Regions from separate parts of the Variovorax sp. AB1(2024) genome, predicted to be linked through region 2. Evidence: riboswitches for the same ligand, from Rfam matches in the RefSeq annotation. Region 2 holds a riboswitch; the other holds the start of a gene.

Region 1 (6,206 bases), 2.8 Mb from region 2:
AACTCCGAAATGAGCGGCTTCGAGGCCCACACCGCGCTGGTGCACGCCGACCCGGCCACGCCCGACCTGACCGAGCTGATCGCCGAGATGGCGGGCCGCACCGACACCGGCTACCTGTTCGGCGGGCTCTCGTCGGGCCGTGGCGGCGCGCTGCAGTTCGCGGTCGGCGGCAACGGCAACATCCGCGGCCATGGGGCGGCGGGCGGTGTGTTCTCAGGCGGCCTGTCGGGCGTGGTGTTCGGCGACGGCGTGCGGCTGGTGTCGCGCGTCACGCAGGGCTGCCAGCCGCTGCGCTCGGGCGCGGTGCGCGAGCGCGAGATCACCGAAGCCGACGGCAACCTGCTGCTCAGGCTCGACGGCGAACCCGCCCTGGACGTGCTGCTGGCCGACCTGCAGGTGTCGCTGGAGAGGCCGCAGGAAGCCATCGACGCCGTGCGCAACACGCTGGTCGGGCTGGCCGACGCGGGCAGCGACGGCATCCGCCGCACCGGCGACCTGGGCGCCGACGTGCTGGTGCGCCACATCATCGGGCTCGACCCGACGCGGCGCGGCATCGCGATTGCCGACACGGCCGAAGCCGGCATGCGGCTGACCTTCTGCCGCCGCAATGCGCAGGCGGCGCGGGCCGACCTGATGCGCATCTGCGCCGAGATCCGCGAAGAGCTGGAGCCCGAAGAGCAGACGCTGGCCACCGCGCGCGCCGTGGCTGCCGGCGAGGCCGAGGCGGCGCCGCACCCCGCGCGGCGCATCGCGGGTGCGGTGTACGTGAGCTGTTCCGGGCGCGGCGGCCCGCATTTCGGCGCGCCGGGCGCCGAGTTGCAGATCGTGCGGCACGCGCTGGGCGACGTGCCGCTGGTCGGGTTCTTTGCCGCCGGGGAGATCGCGCGGCACCACCTGTATGGCTATACCGGGGTGCTGACGGTGTTCACGTCCAACGACTGAACACCTTTCAGCCGCGGATCACGCCGGCTGCAGCATGCGCGGCTGCGGCGCCGGCATTCCCATGAACGCGAAATCCACCTCCGGCGCCAGCCCGCTCACGATGCGCGCGATCGACTTGCCGGAGCCGCAGGCATGCGTCCAGCCGAGCGTGCCGTGGCCGGTGTTGAGGAACAGGTTGGCGAGCTTCGTCTTGCCGATCAGCGGCACGTTGCTTGGCGTGGCGGGGCGCAGGCCGGTCCAGAACTGGGCCTGCGTGGTGTCGCCGGCGCCGGGGAACAGCTCTTCGACACGGCGCACGATGGCTTCGCAGCGCACGCGGTTCAGGTCGCGGTCGTAACCGTTGAGTTCGGCCGTGCCCGCGATGCGCAGGCGGTCGCCGGACTCCGAGGTGTAGCGCGAGAACACGAGCTTGAATTCGTCGTCGGTCAGCGAGACCTGATGCGCTTTGGAGGCGTCCTTGACGGGCAGCGTGACCGAATAGCCCTTGGCCGGATAGATCGGCAGGCGGATGCCCAGCGGCGCGGCGAGCAACGGGCTCAGCGAGCCCATCGCCATCACGAAGGCGTCGCCGCGAATGCGCTGGAAGCGGCCTTCGGCATCGGTGACCTCCACGTGGTCGATGCTGCCGCCGGCCTCGCGCAGGGCGGTGACGGTGTGGCTCATGAGGAATTTCACGCCGGCTTCGGCCGCGAGCCGGGACAGTTCGCGCGCGAAGCGGTTGGCATCGCCGGATTCGTCCTCGGCCGTGTAGGTGGCGCCGGCCAGCTTGGGGCGGATGTGCGCGAGGGCGGGCTCAATCCTCACGGCCTCATCGGCGGAGATGACCTGGCGTTCGCAGCCCAGCGCGCGCATCTGCTCGGCGGGCGCGAGGGCGCCGTCGAATTCCTTCTGCGTCGTATAGAAGTGCAGGATGCCCTGGGTGCGCTGGTCGTAGGCGATGCCGGTGTCGCGGCGCAACTGTTGCAACATCGAGCGGCTGTATGTGCCAAGACGCACGATCTGCTCGATGTTGTGGCGGGTGCGCGCCGGCGTGCATTCGCGCAGGAACTGCAGGCCCCACAGCCACTGGCGCATGTCGGCGCGGATGCGGAACAGCAGCGGGGCGTCTTCCTTGCCCAGCCACTGCAGCACCTTGAGCGGCGCGCTGGGGTTGGCCCAGGGTTCGGCATGGCTGACGGAAATCTGCCCGCCATTGGCGAAGCTGGTTTCGGCGGCCGGGGTGGCCTGCCGGTCGATCACGGTCACTTCGTGGCCGAGTTGCTGGAGGTAGTAAGCCGAGGTCACGCCGAGCAGGCCGGCGCCAAGAACGATCACGCGCATTTCAAGTACCTTTGAGGTGCTGCGCTTGAACGGCGGGCGAGGATGAATACTATTGAATTAATAGCAAGCAACCGGACGACCGCTGTCCAAGTTGCCGCTCCCCCTGTCCTCGGTACCTGAGAGATTCATTCGTTGCGCCATTGCAACGAATTTGCTCCTTCGGTGCGCCACGTGAAGTGGCGTCTCTCCAGACGGCGTTTCAGTTGATGCAGTACTGACCCCTTGCCGAAATCCAAGACTTCGTCGGGCCGACCTGAGCGTTTATGGGAGTTTGCGCCTTCGGTAGGGCCACCGGGGTGGCCCGCTCTCCTGCGGTATCGCGAACGATTGTAAACACGCCGAGGGCAGAACGGTAACGTCTTGTGTTTCCGCCAATTGGCCCAATGGGATAATCGAACGTTAAGGTTCATTGCGACACGGCGATGACTTTCAACTTCAGGGGACCCCATGATCTTGGTTACCGGCGGCGCTGGCTTCATTGGCGCCAATTTCGTACTCGACTGGATCGCGAGCAGCGACGAGCCTGTCGTGAACCTCGACAAGCTGACCTACGCCGGCAACCTCGAGACGCTCGCATCGCTCAAGAACAACCCACGGCACATCTTCGTGCAGGGCGACATCGGCGACAGCGCCCTGGTCGACCGCCTGCTGGCCGAGCACAAGCCGCGCGCCGTGGTCAACTTTGCCGCCGAGTCGCATGTGGACCGCTCGATCCACGGTCCCGAAGACTTCGTGCAGACCAACGTGCTCGGCAGCTTCCGCCTGCTCGAATCGGTGCGCGGCTACTGGAGCGCGCTGCCGGCCGAGCAGAAATCGGCCTTCCGCTTCCTGCATGTGTCGACGGACGAGGTCTACGGCTCGCTTTCGAAGACAGACCCGGCCTTCACCGAAGAGAACAAGTACGAGCCCAACAGCCCGTACTCGGCCAGCAAGGCCGCCAGCGATCACCTCGTGCGCGCGTGGCACCACACCTACGGCCTGCCGGTGCTCACCACCAACTGCTCCAACAACTACGGCCCGTTCCACTTCCCCGAGAAGCTCATCCCGCTGATGATCGTCAACGCGCTGGCCGGCAAGCCGCTGCCCGTGTACGGCGACGGCATGCAGGTGCGCGACTGGCTGTACGTGAAGGACCACTGCAGCGCCATTCGCCGCGTGCTCGAGGCCGGCAAACTGGGCGAGACCTACAACGTGGGCGGCTGGAACGAGAAGCCGAACATCGAGATCGTCAATACCGTGTGCGCGCTGCTGGATGAGCTGCGCCCCAAGGCAGACGGCAAGCCCTACAAGGAGCAGATCACCTACGTCACCGACCGCCCCGGCCACGACCGCCGCTACGCCATCGACGCACGCAAGCTCGAAGCCGAACTCGGCTGGAAGCCCGCCGAGACCTTCGACACCGGCATCCGCAAGACCGTCGAGTGGTACCTCGCGAACAGCGAGTGGGTGCGCAACGTGCAAAGCGGCGCCTACCGCGAGTGGGTCGAGAAGCAATACGACGCAAAGGCCGCGGCATGAAGCTGCTGCTGCTGGGCAAGGGCGGACAGGTCGGCTGGGAACTGCAACGCAGCCTCGCGCCGCTGGGCGAACTGGTGGCGCTCGACTTCGACAGCACCGATTTCCACGCCGACTTCAGCAGGCCGGAGCAATTGGCCGAGACGGTGCTGAAGGTCCGCCCCGACGTGATCGTGAATGCCGCAGCACACACGGCCGTCGACAAGGCCGAGAGCGAACCCGAATTCGCGCGCAAGCTCAACGCCACGTCGCCCGGCGTGGTGGCCCAGGCCGCCCAGCAGATCGGCGCGCTGATGGTGCACTACTCGACCGACTACGTCTTCGATGGCAGCGGCAGCAAGCCCTGGAAGGAAGACGACGCGACCGGCCCGCTCAGCGTGTACGGCCAGACCAAGCTCGAAGGCGAGCAACTGGTGGCGCAGCACTGCCCGCGCCACCTGATCTTCCGCACAAGCTGGGTGTACGCGGCGCGCGGCGGCAACTTCGCCAAGACCATGCTGCGCCTGGCCAAGGAGCGCGACAAGCTGACCGTCATCGACGACCAGTTCGGTGCGCCCACAGGGGCCGAGTTGCTGGCCGACGTGACGGCCCATGCCATCCGCGCCACGCTGCAGGATCCGACCAAGGCCGGGCTCTATCACGCGATTGCGGGTGGTGAAACGACATGGCACGGCTATGCGCGCTTCGTGCTCGAAATGGCGCAGCAGGCCGGCGTTGAGCTCAAGGCCGGCCCGCAGGCTGTCGAGGCCGTGCCGACCAGCGCCTTCCCGACCCCGGCGAAGCGCCCGCACAACTCGCGTCTTGACACCACCAAGCTGCAGACCACTTTCGGCCTGCGCCTGCCGCCTTGGCAGGAAGGCGTTGCGCGCATGCTGCGCGAGACGCTTTGAAGAACAAACACCCACGAAAAAACAAAAGCATGACCAAGACGACGCAACGCAAAGGCATCATCCTGGCCGGCGGTTCGGGCACTCGCCTGCACCCGGCCACGCTTGCCATGAGCAAGCAACTGCTGCCGGTGTACGACAAGCCGATGATCTATTACCCGCTCAGCACGCTGATGCTCGGCGGCATGCGCGACATTTTGATCATCAGCACGCCGCAGGACACGCCGCGGTTCCAGCAACTGTTGGGCGATGGCAGCCAGTGGGGCATCAATCTGCAGTACGCAGTGCAGCCGAGTCCGGATGGGCTGGCGCAAGCCTTCATCATTGGCGAGAAATTCGTTGGCAATTCGCCAAGCGCTCTGGTTTTGGGTGACAACATCTTTTATGGGCATGACCTGGCACACCTGCTCGGCGGTGCTGATGCGAAGAACTCTGGTGCCACCGTCTTTGCTTATCACGTGCACGACCCCGAGCGGTATGGAGTGGTGGCATTCGACGCCAAGGGCAAGGCCAGCAGCATCGAAGAAAAGCCGCTGAAGCCTAAGAGTAGCTATGCGGTGACGGGCCTCTACTTCTACGACAACCAGGTCGTGGATATCGCGAAGGCGGTGAAGCCGAGCTCGCGCGGGGAACTGGAAATCACGGCTGTAAATCAGGCGTACCTAGACCTCGACCAGCTCAATGTGCAGATCATGCAGCGCGGCTACGCGTGGCTGGATACTGGCACGCACGAGAGCCTTCTTGAAGCGGGCCAATTCATTGCGACGCTTGAGCATCGCCAAGGGCTGAAGATTGCCTGCCCGGAAGAAATCGCTTGGCGCAACGGATTTATCGATCGCGATCAGTTGGCCAAGCTTGCCGCGCCGCTGCAAAAGAATGGTTACGGCAAATACCTAAACCACCTGCTCGCCGAGGAGGTTCGCTCATGAATGTGGTCAAAACCGCCATTCCAGAGGTGCTGATCATCGAGCCGAAAGTATTCGGCGATGCGCGTGGTTTCTTTTTCGAGAGCTTCAACCAGCGCGCATTTGACGAGGCGGTTGGCAAGAAGTTTGAATTCGTTCAAGACAACCATTCCAGATCTTCGCGCGGCGTGCTCCGTGGCTTGCACTACCAGATTCAGAATGCACAAGGCAAGCTGGTGCGGGTGGCGCGGGGGGCGGTCTTTGACGTGGCTGTAGACATCAGGCGCTCGTCGCCGACGTTTGGCCGTTGGGTTGGTACCGAACTCAACGAAGAGAACCAAAGGCAGCTGTGGATCCCGCCAGGCTTCGCCCACGGCTTCTTCGTGCTAACCGAAAGTGCGGACTTCTTATACAAGACTACTGACTACTACTCTCCTGAGTATGAAAGGTGTATTGCTTGGAATGACGTCGATTTGAACATCAAATGGCCAGATATCGGCATATCACCTCAGTTGTCAAAAAAGGACAGCGAGGGTGTTTTTCTGAAGCAGGCGAATACGTTCGCTTAAAAAATGAGATTCTTGCTTTTCAAACTAAGGTCTCATGCTTGATGTCACGATGTTTTTAAGTTCACTGT
Region 2 (6,206 bases):
CGAGCAGCAGGACTGTCGCCATGAGTGCAAAGACGATGGGAAGCATGAGGTGGGCCCCTTCCGCGGTGCCGGAGCATACCGCCGGGCAAGGCAGTCGCGGTACCGGGAAATCGTGCGGGGCCAACGCCATTTCCGTAAGCGAAAAGGGTTCATGAAGATGTCACCGCTTGCAACGATGCTGCTGCCCTCGATCTCCGAAAGCTGTGGCTGCCATGTTTCCCACCAAGACCGACAAGGCGCGCGACGAACTCCAGGGCGGACAGCGCACGCTCAGCCAGCGTGAACGCGCACTGCTGCTCATGGCCGACGGGCGGCGTTCGCTGAGCGACTTCAGCCCGCTGTTCAGCACCCGCGACGAAGCCGAGCAGGCCATCCAGACGCTGGTGCAGCGCGGCTATCTGCAGACTCCGAAGGTGGCGGTTGCCCCCGGCAAGGCCGTGCCCCCTACCCCGGCGCCCGCCCAACCCGCACCGCTCCCCGCGAGCGAGCCGATCCAGATCGCCACATCGGCCGACACCTTCGACGGCAAGCGCTCCCTGGCCACCACGCGCATGTTCCTGTTCGACATCTGCGAGCGCATGTTCGTGCGCCGCGATCCCAAGTTCGCGCTGCAGATGCGCGACGCCCTGCGCGAAGCCCGCGACCGCGAAGCCATGCTGACCATCGCCGCGCTCATGCTCACGGAAATCGAGAAAGCCGCCGGCCCCGAGCGCGCCGAGTCGCTGCGCGAGCGGATCGACAAGCTGCTGCCGCCGGCTGAGTTAGTTCACTGAGATTGTTCGAGCGAGAGCCAGCCAGTCGCGAATCTTGCAGACGAGAAGCCTGGTCCGGTGTTAGGCTGAATTGAAGGCAGGCGGTCGCCAGCGGCGTCTCTTGCTCCAACGCTCTCATCCACGCACAAACGGAGAACAAGCTCATGGCCCTCACCAAGTTCGGATTCATCGTGACCGGAGACCGATTTGTCCAGCATCAGGGGACAGTGCAGTTTCAGATGAAGGTGGTGGGCGTCGCAACGGCCTCCGAGGGCATCGAGGTCGCGCAGGAGATGGTTCGCGAAGGCGTGCAGCTCATCGAACTATGCGGTGGATTCAGCCCCGTGTGGGCGGGCAAGATCATCGAGGCCATAGACTATGCCGTGCCCGTCGGCGTAGTCGCGTATGGACCGGAGTCGATCGACGCCATGCACCGCCTGTTCTCGTAGGCAAGACGGGCATTCGGCGGCAACTCAGGCTTGCTGGCTGCCGAGAAATCTTGCGACTAGGGGCCGCGTGGCTTTCCTTGTGACCCTGAATATTTTGGCTCTCATGGGGAATGACGGAGGCAACGGGCGGAGCACGATTCCCCTGCCTGGCGCCTTGCCCAGGCTTTCCTGAACGATCGCCAATCCAACACCCGCGTCTACCAGCCCGAGCACGACGGAAGGCTCCGCCGCTTCGAATCGAACGTTGGGGATGAAGCCTGCGCTCGCACACGCCCCCATCAAACTCTGCCGAGCCTCTGGGGAGTCTTTTTCGGGAAGGGCTATGAATGCCTCCCCATCCAGCTTTCGCGGATCAAAGCGCCCCTTGGCCAGCGGGTGATTCCTGGGCATCGCGACAGCAAACCCTTCATCCGCGATCTGCTCTGCGACAAGCGGACTGTTTTGCAAGGGCGGCGAGTAAGAGAATCCGACATCGATTCCGCCGAACTGCAAGGCTTCGAACTGTTGCCTAGAGCGAAGGTTCTTCAGCTCGATCCTGGCGTGCGGCGCGACCTTCAGGAAGCGCTTGATGGCCGTCTGGAGCGCTCCTACGTGAATGGCGCCCTCCACGAAACCAAGCGTCAAAGAGCCCGTCCTTCCCTCGGCCTCATCCCGGATCCGATCCTCCAGCTGCTGCGCATGTTCCATGAGGGCTTTTGCCTCATCGAGGAACTGCCGCCCCGCGTCCGTCAGCTGAAGCCGCTTCCGCTCTCTCGAGAAGAGTGCCGTACCCAGACGTTCTTCCAGCGCAATGATTTGGCGGCTCAAAGGCGATTGGGAAATGTGCAGCAGCGTTGCCGCTTTTCCAACGTTCAACGTCTCTGCGACAGCGACGAAATAGTGGAGTTTCTGGAGATCGATCATCAGACCTTCTATGTCTCATCAGATGCAAAAACAGACATGGACAATCTTATCCACCCCGCAAAGAATCATCCGAACAAACCCATTCAGCCGGTCAGCAACAGATCCACGTCGTCGATCCCTGATGGCTGAAAAATCGCGGAGCATCAATGCAACCTGGAGAGACAGTGAAAGCACAGTGCGGCCCCGGGCTGAGCGTGCCGGGATCCGTGGTGCTGCTGGCGCTCGGAATGTTCGCGATCGGCGCCGATGGATTCGTGATCGCGGGCATCCTTCCAGATCTGGCGACAGGGCTTCAGGTGTCGCTGTCCCAGGCAGGCCTGCTGGTGTCGGCGTTCGCGCTGACTTACGCGATAAGCGCCCCGATCCTGGGTGCCGTATTGGGCGGAAAATCTCTTCGGACGATCCTCATCGCGTCGATGGGCGTCTTCGCCGCTGCCAATCTTGCGGCAGCCCTGTCGGAGCAATACGCCTGGCTCTTGCTGTGGCGCCTGATCGCGGCAATGAGTGCCGCGGCTTATTCGCCGGCAGCAGTTGCGGCTGCCATCAACCTTCTGCCTCCCGAAAAACGTGCCCAGGCCAGCAGCTTCGTCTTGGGGGGACTGACGGCCGCCCTCGTCACGGCCGTCCCTCTGGGTTTGATGCTCGCAAGCGTAAGTTCGTGGCGGATGACCTTCATCCTGATTGCGACCCTGGCCGCAGCCGCGGCCGCGGCGCTCTGGTGGGTGATGCCGGCCAACTTCCAGTCCAGGAGCCTTTCGCTGGGAGAGCGCCTGTCGCCACTCCGAAACGGCAACGTGATCCGGACTCTTGCAAGTTGCTTCGTATGGATGGCAGGTGGCATTGCCTCATACACGTTCATCGTCCCGATCAGCCAGTCCGCGACCGGTTGGTCGGCAGACAAGACAAGCTTTGTCTTGTTGATCTATGGTGCGGCGGCCATTGCCGGGAATCTCATCGGTGGACGGCTCGGCGATTTCCTCAAAACACCCGTACGTGCACTGCAGTACTTTCTTTGTGTGCATCTCGCTTCTTTGCTCCTGATGAGTCTGGCCGTGTTCAGCGGCCCTCCCTTGGGGGTGTGGCTCTTCCCGGTTGCCGTCGCCATCTTTGCGGCATCCGGCTGGGCATGCACGCCCCCGCAGGCTTCTCGTCTTGTGGCTCTGAGCCCGCCACACGCCGTACAGGTGATCGCACTCAACACCATGGCCACCTACTTTGGCATGGCTGCAGGAGCTGCACTGGGAGGACTCTTCTCGGCAAGCGGCAACCTGCTTTTCATTCCCCTGGCTGGCGCGGCAGCTCAATGCATCGCCATCTGGATGCTGACCGCTCGCGAAGAAGAGACGTTCATGAAGGCTACACACGAATGACACCCCACGACAACCGACGGAGCGACCTGATGTTTGATGTTGAACTGTTGGTGCGCGAGCGCGATCGCCCGGCGGACTTCCCCGGCCTGGAGACAAAGACGAGATACCGCAAGGTATTGAATGAAGTGGTAGATGGCACCGACATCGCCCCGACTCCGATCGCGACGATTGGCCTTCCCTTTGCCACGCCGTGCGTTGCGCGCTGGGAGTACGGGCGGCTTTACGGTGTCTACACGCCGCCTTTGCATGCCGCAATGCCCACCGGCAACATCTTTGGCGGCTACCTCACAGGCCTGGTCGACCAGTGGGCCGGACTCGCTACGTATTCGGTCATACCCGACCGGCTGCAGGTGCTCACCGTCAACATGAACATGGACTTCAAGACCCCGGCCGTGATCATGGAAACCCGGCTGCAGGCCAGCGTGACGACATTGACGGAAAGAAAAGCAATTGTCCAGGTGCTCGCCTGGCAGGCTGACATCCTTCTCTTCGAGGCGATGGTGGTCGAAGTCCTGGCGCCTTGGCGCGTCAAGCCCCCGGCTGAGGTCGCGCGCTGACCGGAACCGCAGAGCCTTCCTCGATCGGTCGCACCAGCAGCGTGCCTTGTGCGCGGGGCGCCGGGTGCTCCCCGCAGCGAAATAAAGGAGGAGCCCGAAGGGCGGGGGACATTCGCGGAGGGGAGCACCCGGTGGCCTGCGCACACGCCCTGAACACAGCTCTCCCTTCCGTATCAACTACACTCGGCGGGGTCAGGAGAGAGCCCCGCCAGCCGGGGCCGCCGAAGGCGCAGGGGTTTCCCGAACGCTCAGGCAAAAGGACTGACAAGGCGCCGGCGAACACCGGCGTTTCCTTGCTGGAGAGAGGCCGCCGTACCGCAAACGGCGCAGCGGCCCACCGAAGGAGCAAACCCCGATCGTGGGGCGAATCTCTCAGGTAAAGCGGACAGCAGGGGTGGCCCATGGCTTGCGTCATGGATTTTGTCTGCCCCTTTGGAGTGCCCCGTGGCCGCTTCCTCCGCACCCGCTACCGAACTTCTCAAGACGCCGCTGCACGACCTTCACGTGGAGCTCGGCGCCCGCATGGTGCCCTTCGCCGGCTATTCCATGCCGGTGCAGTACCCCGCCGGCCTCATGGCCGAACACAAGCACACGCGCGATGCGGCCGGCCTGTTCGACATCTCCCACATGGGCCAGCTTCGCCTCGTCGGCCCCGACGCCGCGGCCGCCTTCGAAACCCTGATGCCCGTCGACGTGATCGACCTGCCCGCCGGCAAGCAGCGCTACGGCCTGCTGCTGAACGACGAAGGCGGCATCCTCGACGACCTGATGTTCTTCAACGAAGGCCACGGCTCGCTCTTCGTGATAGTCAACGGCGCCTGCAAGGTGGCCGACATCGCCCACATCCAGCAGAAGATCGGCTCCCGCTGCGAAGTGCAGCCCTTGCCCGACCACGCCCTGCTCGCGCTGCAGGGCCCCAAGGCCGCCGCCACGCTGGCGCGGCTGTCGCCCGGCATCGAGCGCTTCGTGTTCATGACGGGCGGCGCGGTTCAGATCGGCGGCATTCCCGCCTTCGTCACCCGCAGCGGCTACACCGGCGAAGACGGCTTCGAGATCTCGGTGGCCGCGAAGGACGCCGAGCCGCTGGCCCGCCTGCTGCTGGCCCAGCCCGAGGTCAAGCCCATCGGCCTGGGCGCGCGCAATTCGCTGCGGCTCGAAGCCGGCCTGTGCCTGTACGGCAACGACATCGACACCACCACCACGCCGGTCGAGGCTTCGCTCAACTGGGCGATGCAGAAGGTGCGCCGCGCGGGCGGCGCGCGCGAAGGCGGCTTCCCCGGCGCCGCGAAGATCCTCGCGCAGCTCGCCGCCGCCACGGCGGGCACCGCCGGCCACACCGACCACGACACGCTGAAGCGCAAGCGCGTCGGCCTCGTGGCGCTGGAGCGCATTCCGGTGCGCGACGGCACGGTGCTGCAGTCATTCGAAGGCCAGGACATCGGCATCGTCACCAGCGGGCTGCTCGGCCCCACGGCCGACCGCTGCATCGCCATGGGCTACGTGGCCACCGCCTTCGCCGAGCCCGGCACCCGCGTGCAGGCCATCGTGCGCGGCAAGCCGGTGCCGATGGAAGTCTCGACCATGCCTTTCGTGCCGACCCGCTATTACCGCGGCTGAACGCGGCAGACCCGGCTAGGCTCTGCACCCCGATTCATTTTTTCCACGAGGAGTTTTCTCACCATGAGCATCAAGTACACCAAGGACCACGAATGGGTGTCGGCCGAAGGCGACGCAGCCACCGTCGGCATCACCCTGCACGCGCAGGACGCGCTGGGCGACGTGGTGTTCGTCGACCTGCCCGAAGTCGGCAAGACCTTCGCGCAGGGCGAAGTTGCCGGCGTCGTCGAGTCGGTCAAGGCCGCAGCCGACGTTTTCATGCCCGTGTCGGGCGAGATCACCGAAGTGAACGAAGCCCTGCGCGCCGACCCGTCGCTGGCCAACAGCGACCCGCTGGCCGCCGGCTGGTTCTTCAAGGTCAAGCTGAGCGAGCCCGCGCAGCTCGACGCCCTGCTGGACGCCGCCACCTACGACAAGTTCGCGGCCGAGTCCTGATCGCCTGATTTTTCTTCCGAGCCCCCTTCTTCCCGAGCCCCCACCGCCATGCCGATTCCCGCCCTTCCCTCTTTGCAAGAACTAGAGAATGCCGAAGAATTTCTCGCCCGCCACATCGGCATC

Evidence for each region. Region 2 has a riboswitch for glycine ahead of gcvT (glycine cleavage system aminomethyltransferase GcvT). Riboswitches for the same ligand answer to the same signal wherever they lie in the genome.
Region 1: linked by a shared signal. The riboswitch ahead of WIX39_RS07895 (D-amino acid dehydrogenase) and the one ahead of gcvT (glycine cleavage system aminomethyltransferase GcvT) in region 2 are both predicted to bind glycine.

What each region holds. Positions count from the first base shown of each region.
Region 1 is NZ_JBBHKP020000001.1:1,679,883-1,686,088, forward strand. It holds gene WIX39_RS07890 (FIST signal transduction protein) at 1-942, shown strand, start outside; gene WIX39_RS07895 (D-amino acid dehydrogenase) at 961-2,262, opposite strand; glycine riboswitch at 2,356-2,463, opposite strand; glycine riboswitch at 2,481-2,584, opposite strand; gene rfbB (dTDP-glucose 4,6-dehydratase) at 2,710-3,780, shown strand; gene rfbD (dTDP-4-dehydrorhamnose reductase) at 3,777-4,667, shown strand; gene rfbA (glucose-1-phosphate thymidylyltransferase RfbA) at 4,697-5,593, shown strand; gene rfbC (dTDP-4-dehydrorhamnose 3,5-epimerase) at 5,590-6,138, shown strand.
Region 2 is NZ_JBBHKP020000001.1:4,504,667-4,510,872, forward strand. It holds gene WIX39_RS21070 (hypothetical protein) at 1-46, opposite strand, end outside; gene WIX39_RS21075 (hypothetical protein) at 213-773, shown strand; gene WIX39_RS21080 (DUF6506 family protein) at 917-1,201, shown strand; gene WIX39_RS21085 (LysR substrate-binding domain-containing protein) at 1,226-2,104, opposite strand; gene WIX39_RS21090 (MFS transporter) at 2,269-3,474, shown strand; gene WIX39_RS21095 (PaaI family thioesterase) at 3,471-4,031, shown strand; glycine riboswitch at 4,215-4,305, shown strand; glycine riboswitch at 4,318-4,430, shown strand; gene gcvT (glycine cleavage system aminomethyltransferase GcvT) at 4,476-5,648, shown strand; gene gcvH (glycine cleavage system protein GcvH) at 5,712-6,083, shown strand; gene gcvP (aminomethyl-transferring glycine dehydrogenase) at 6,132-6,206, shown strand, end outside.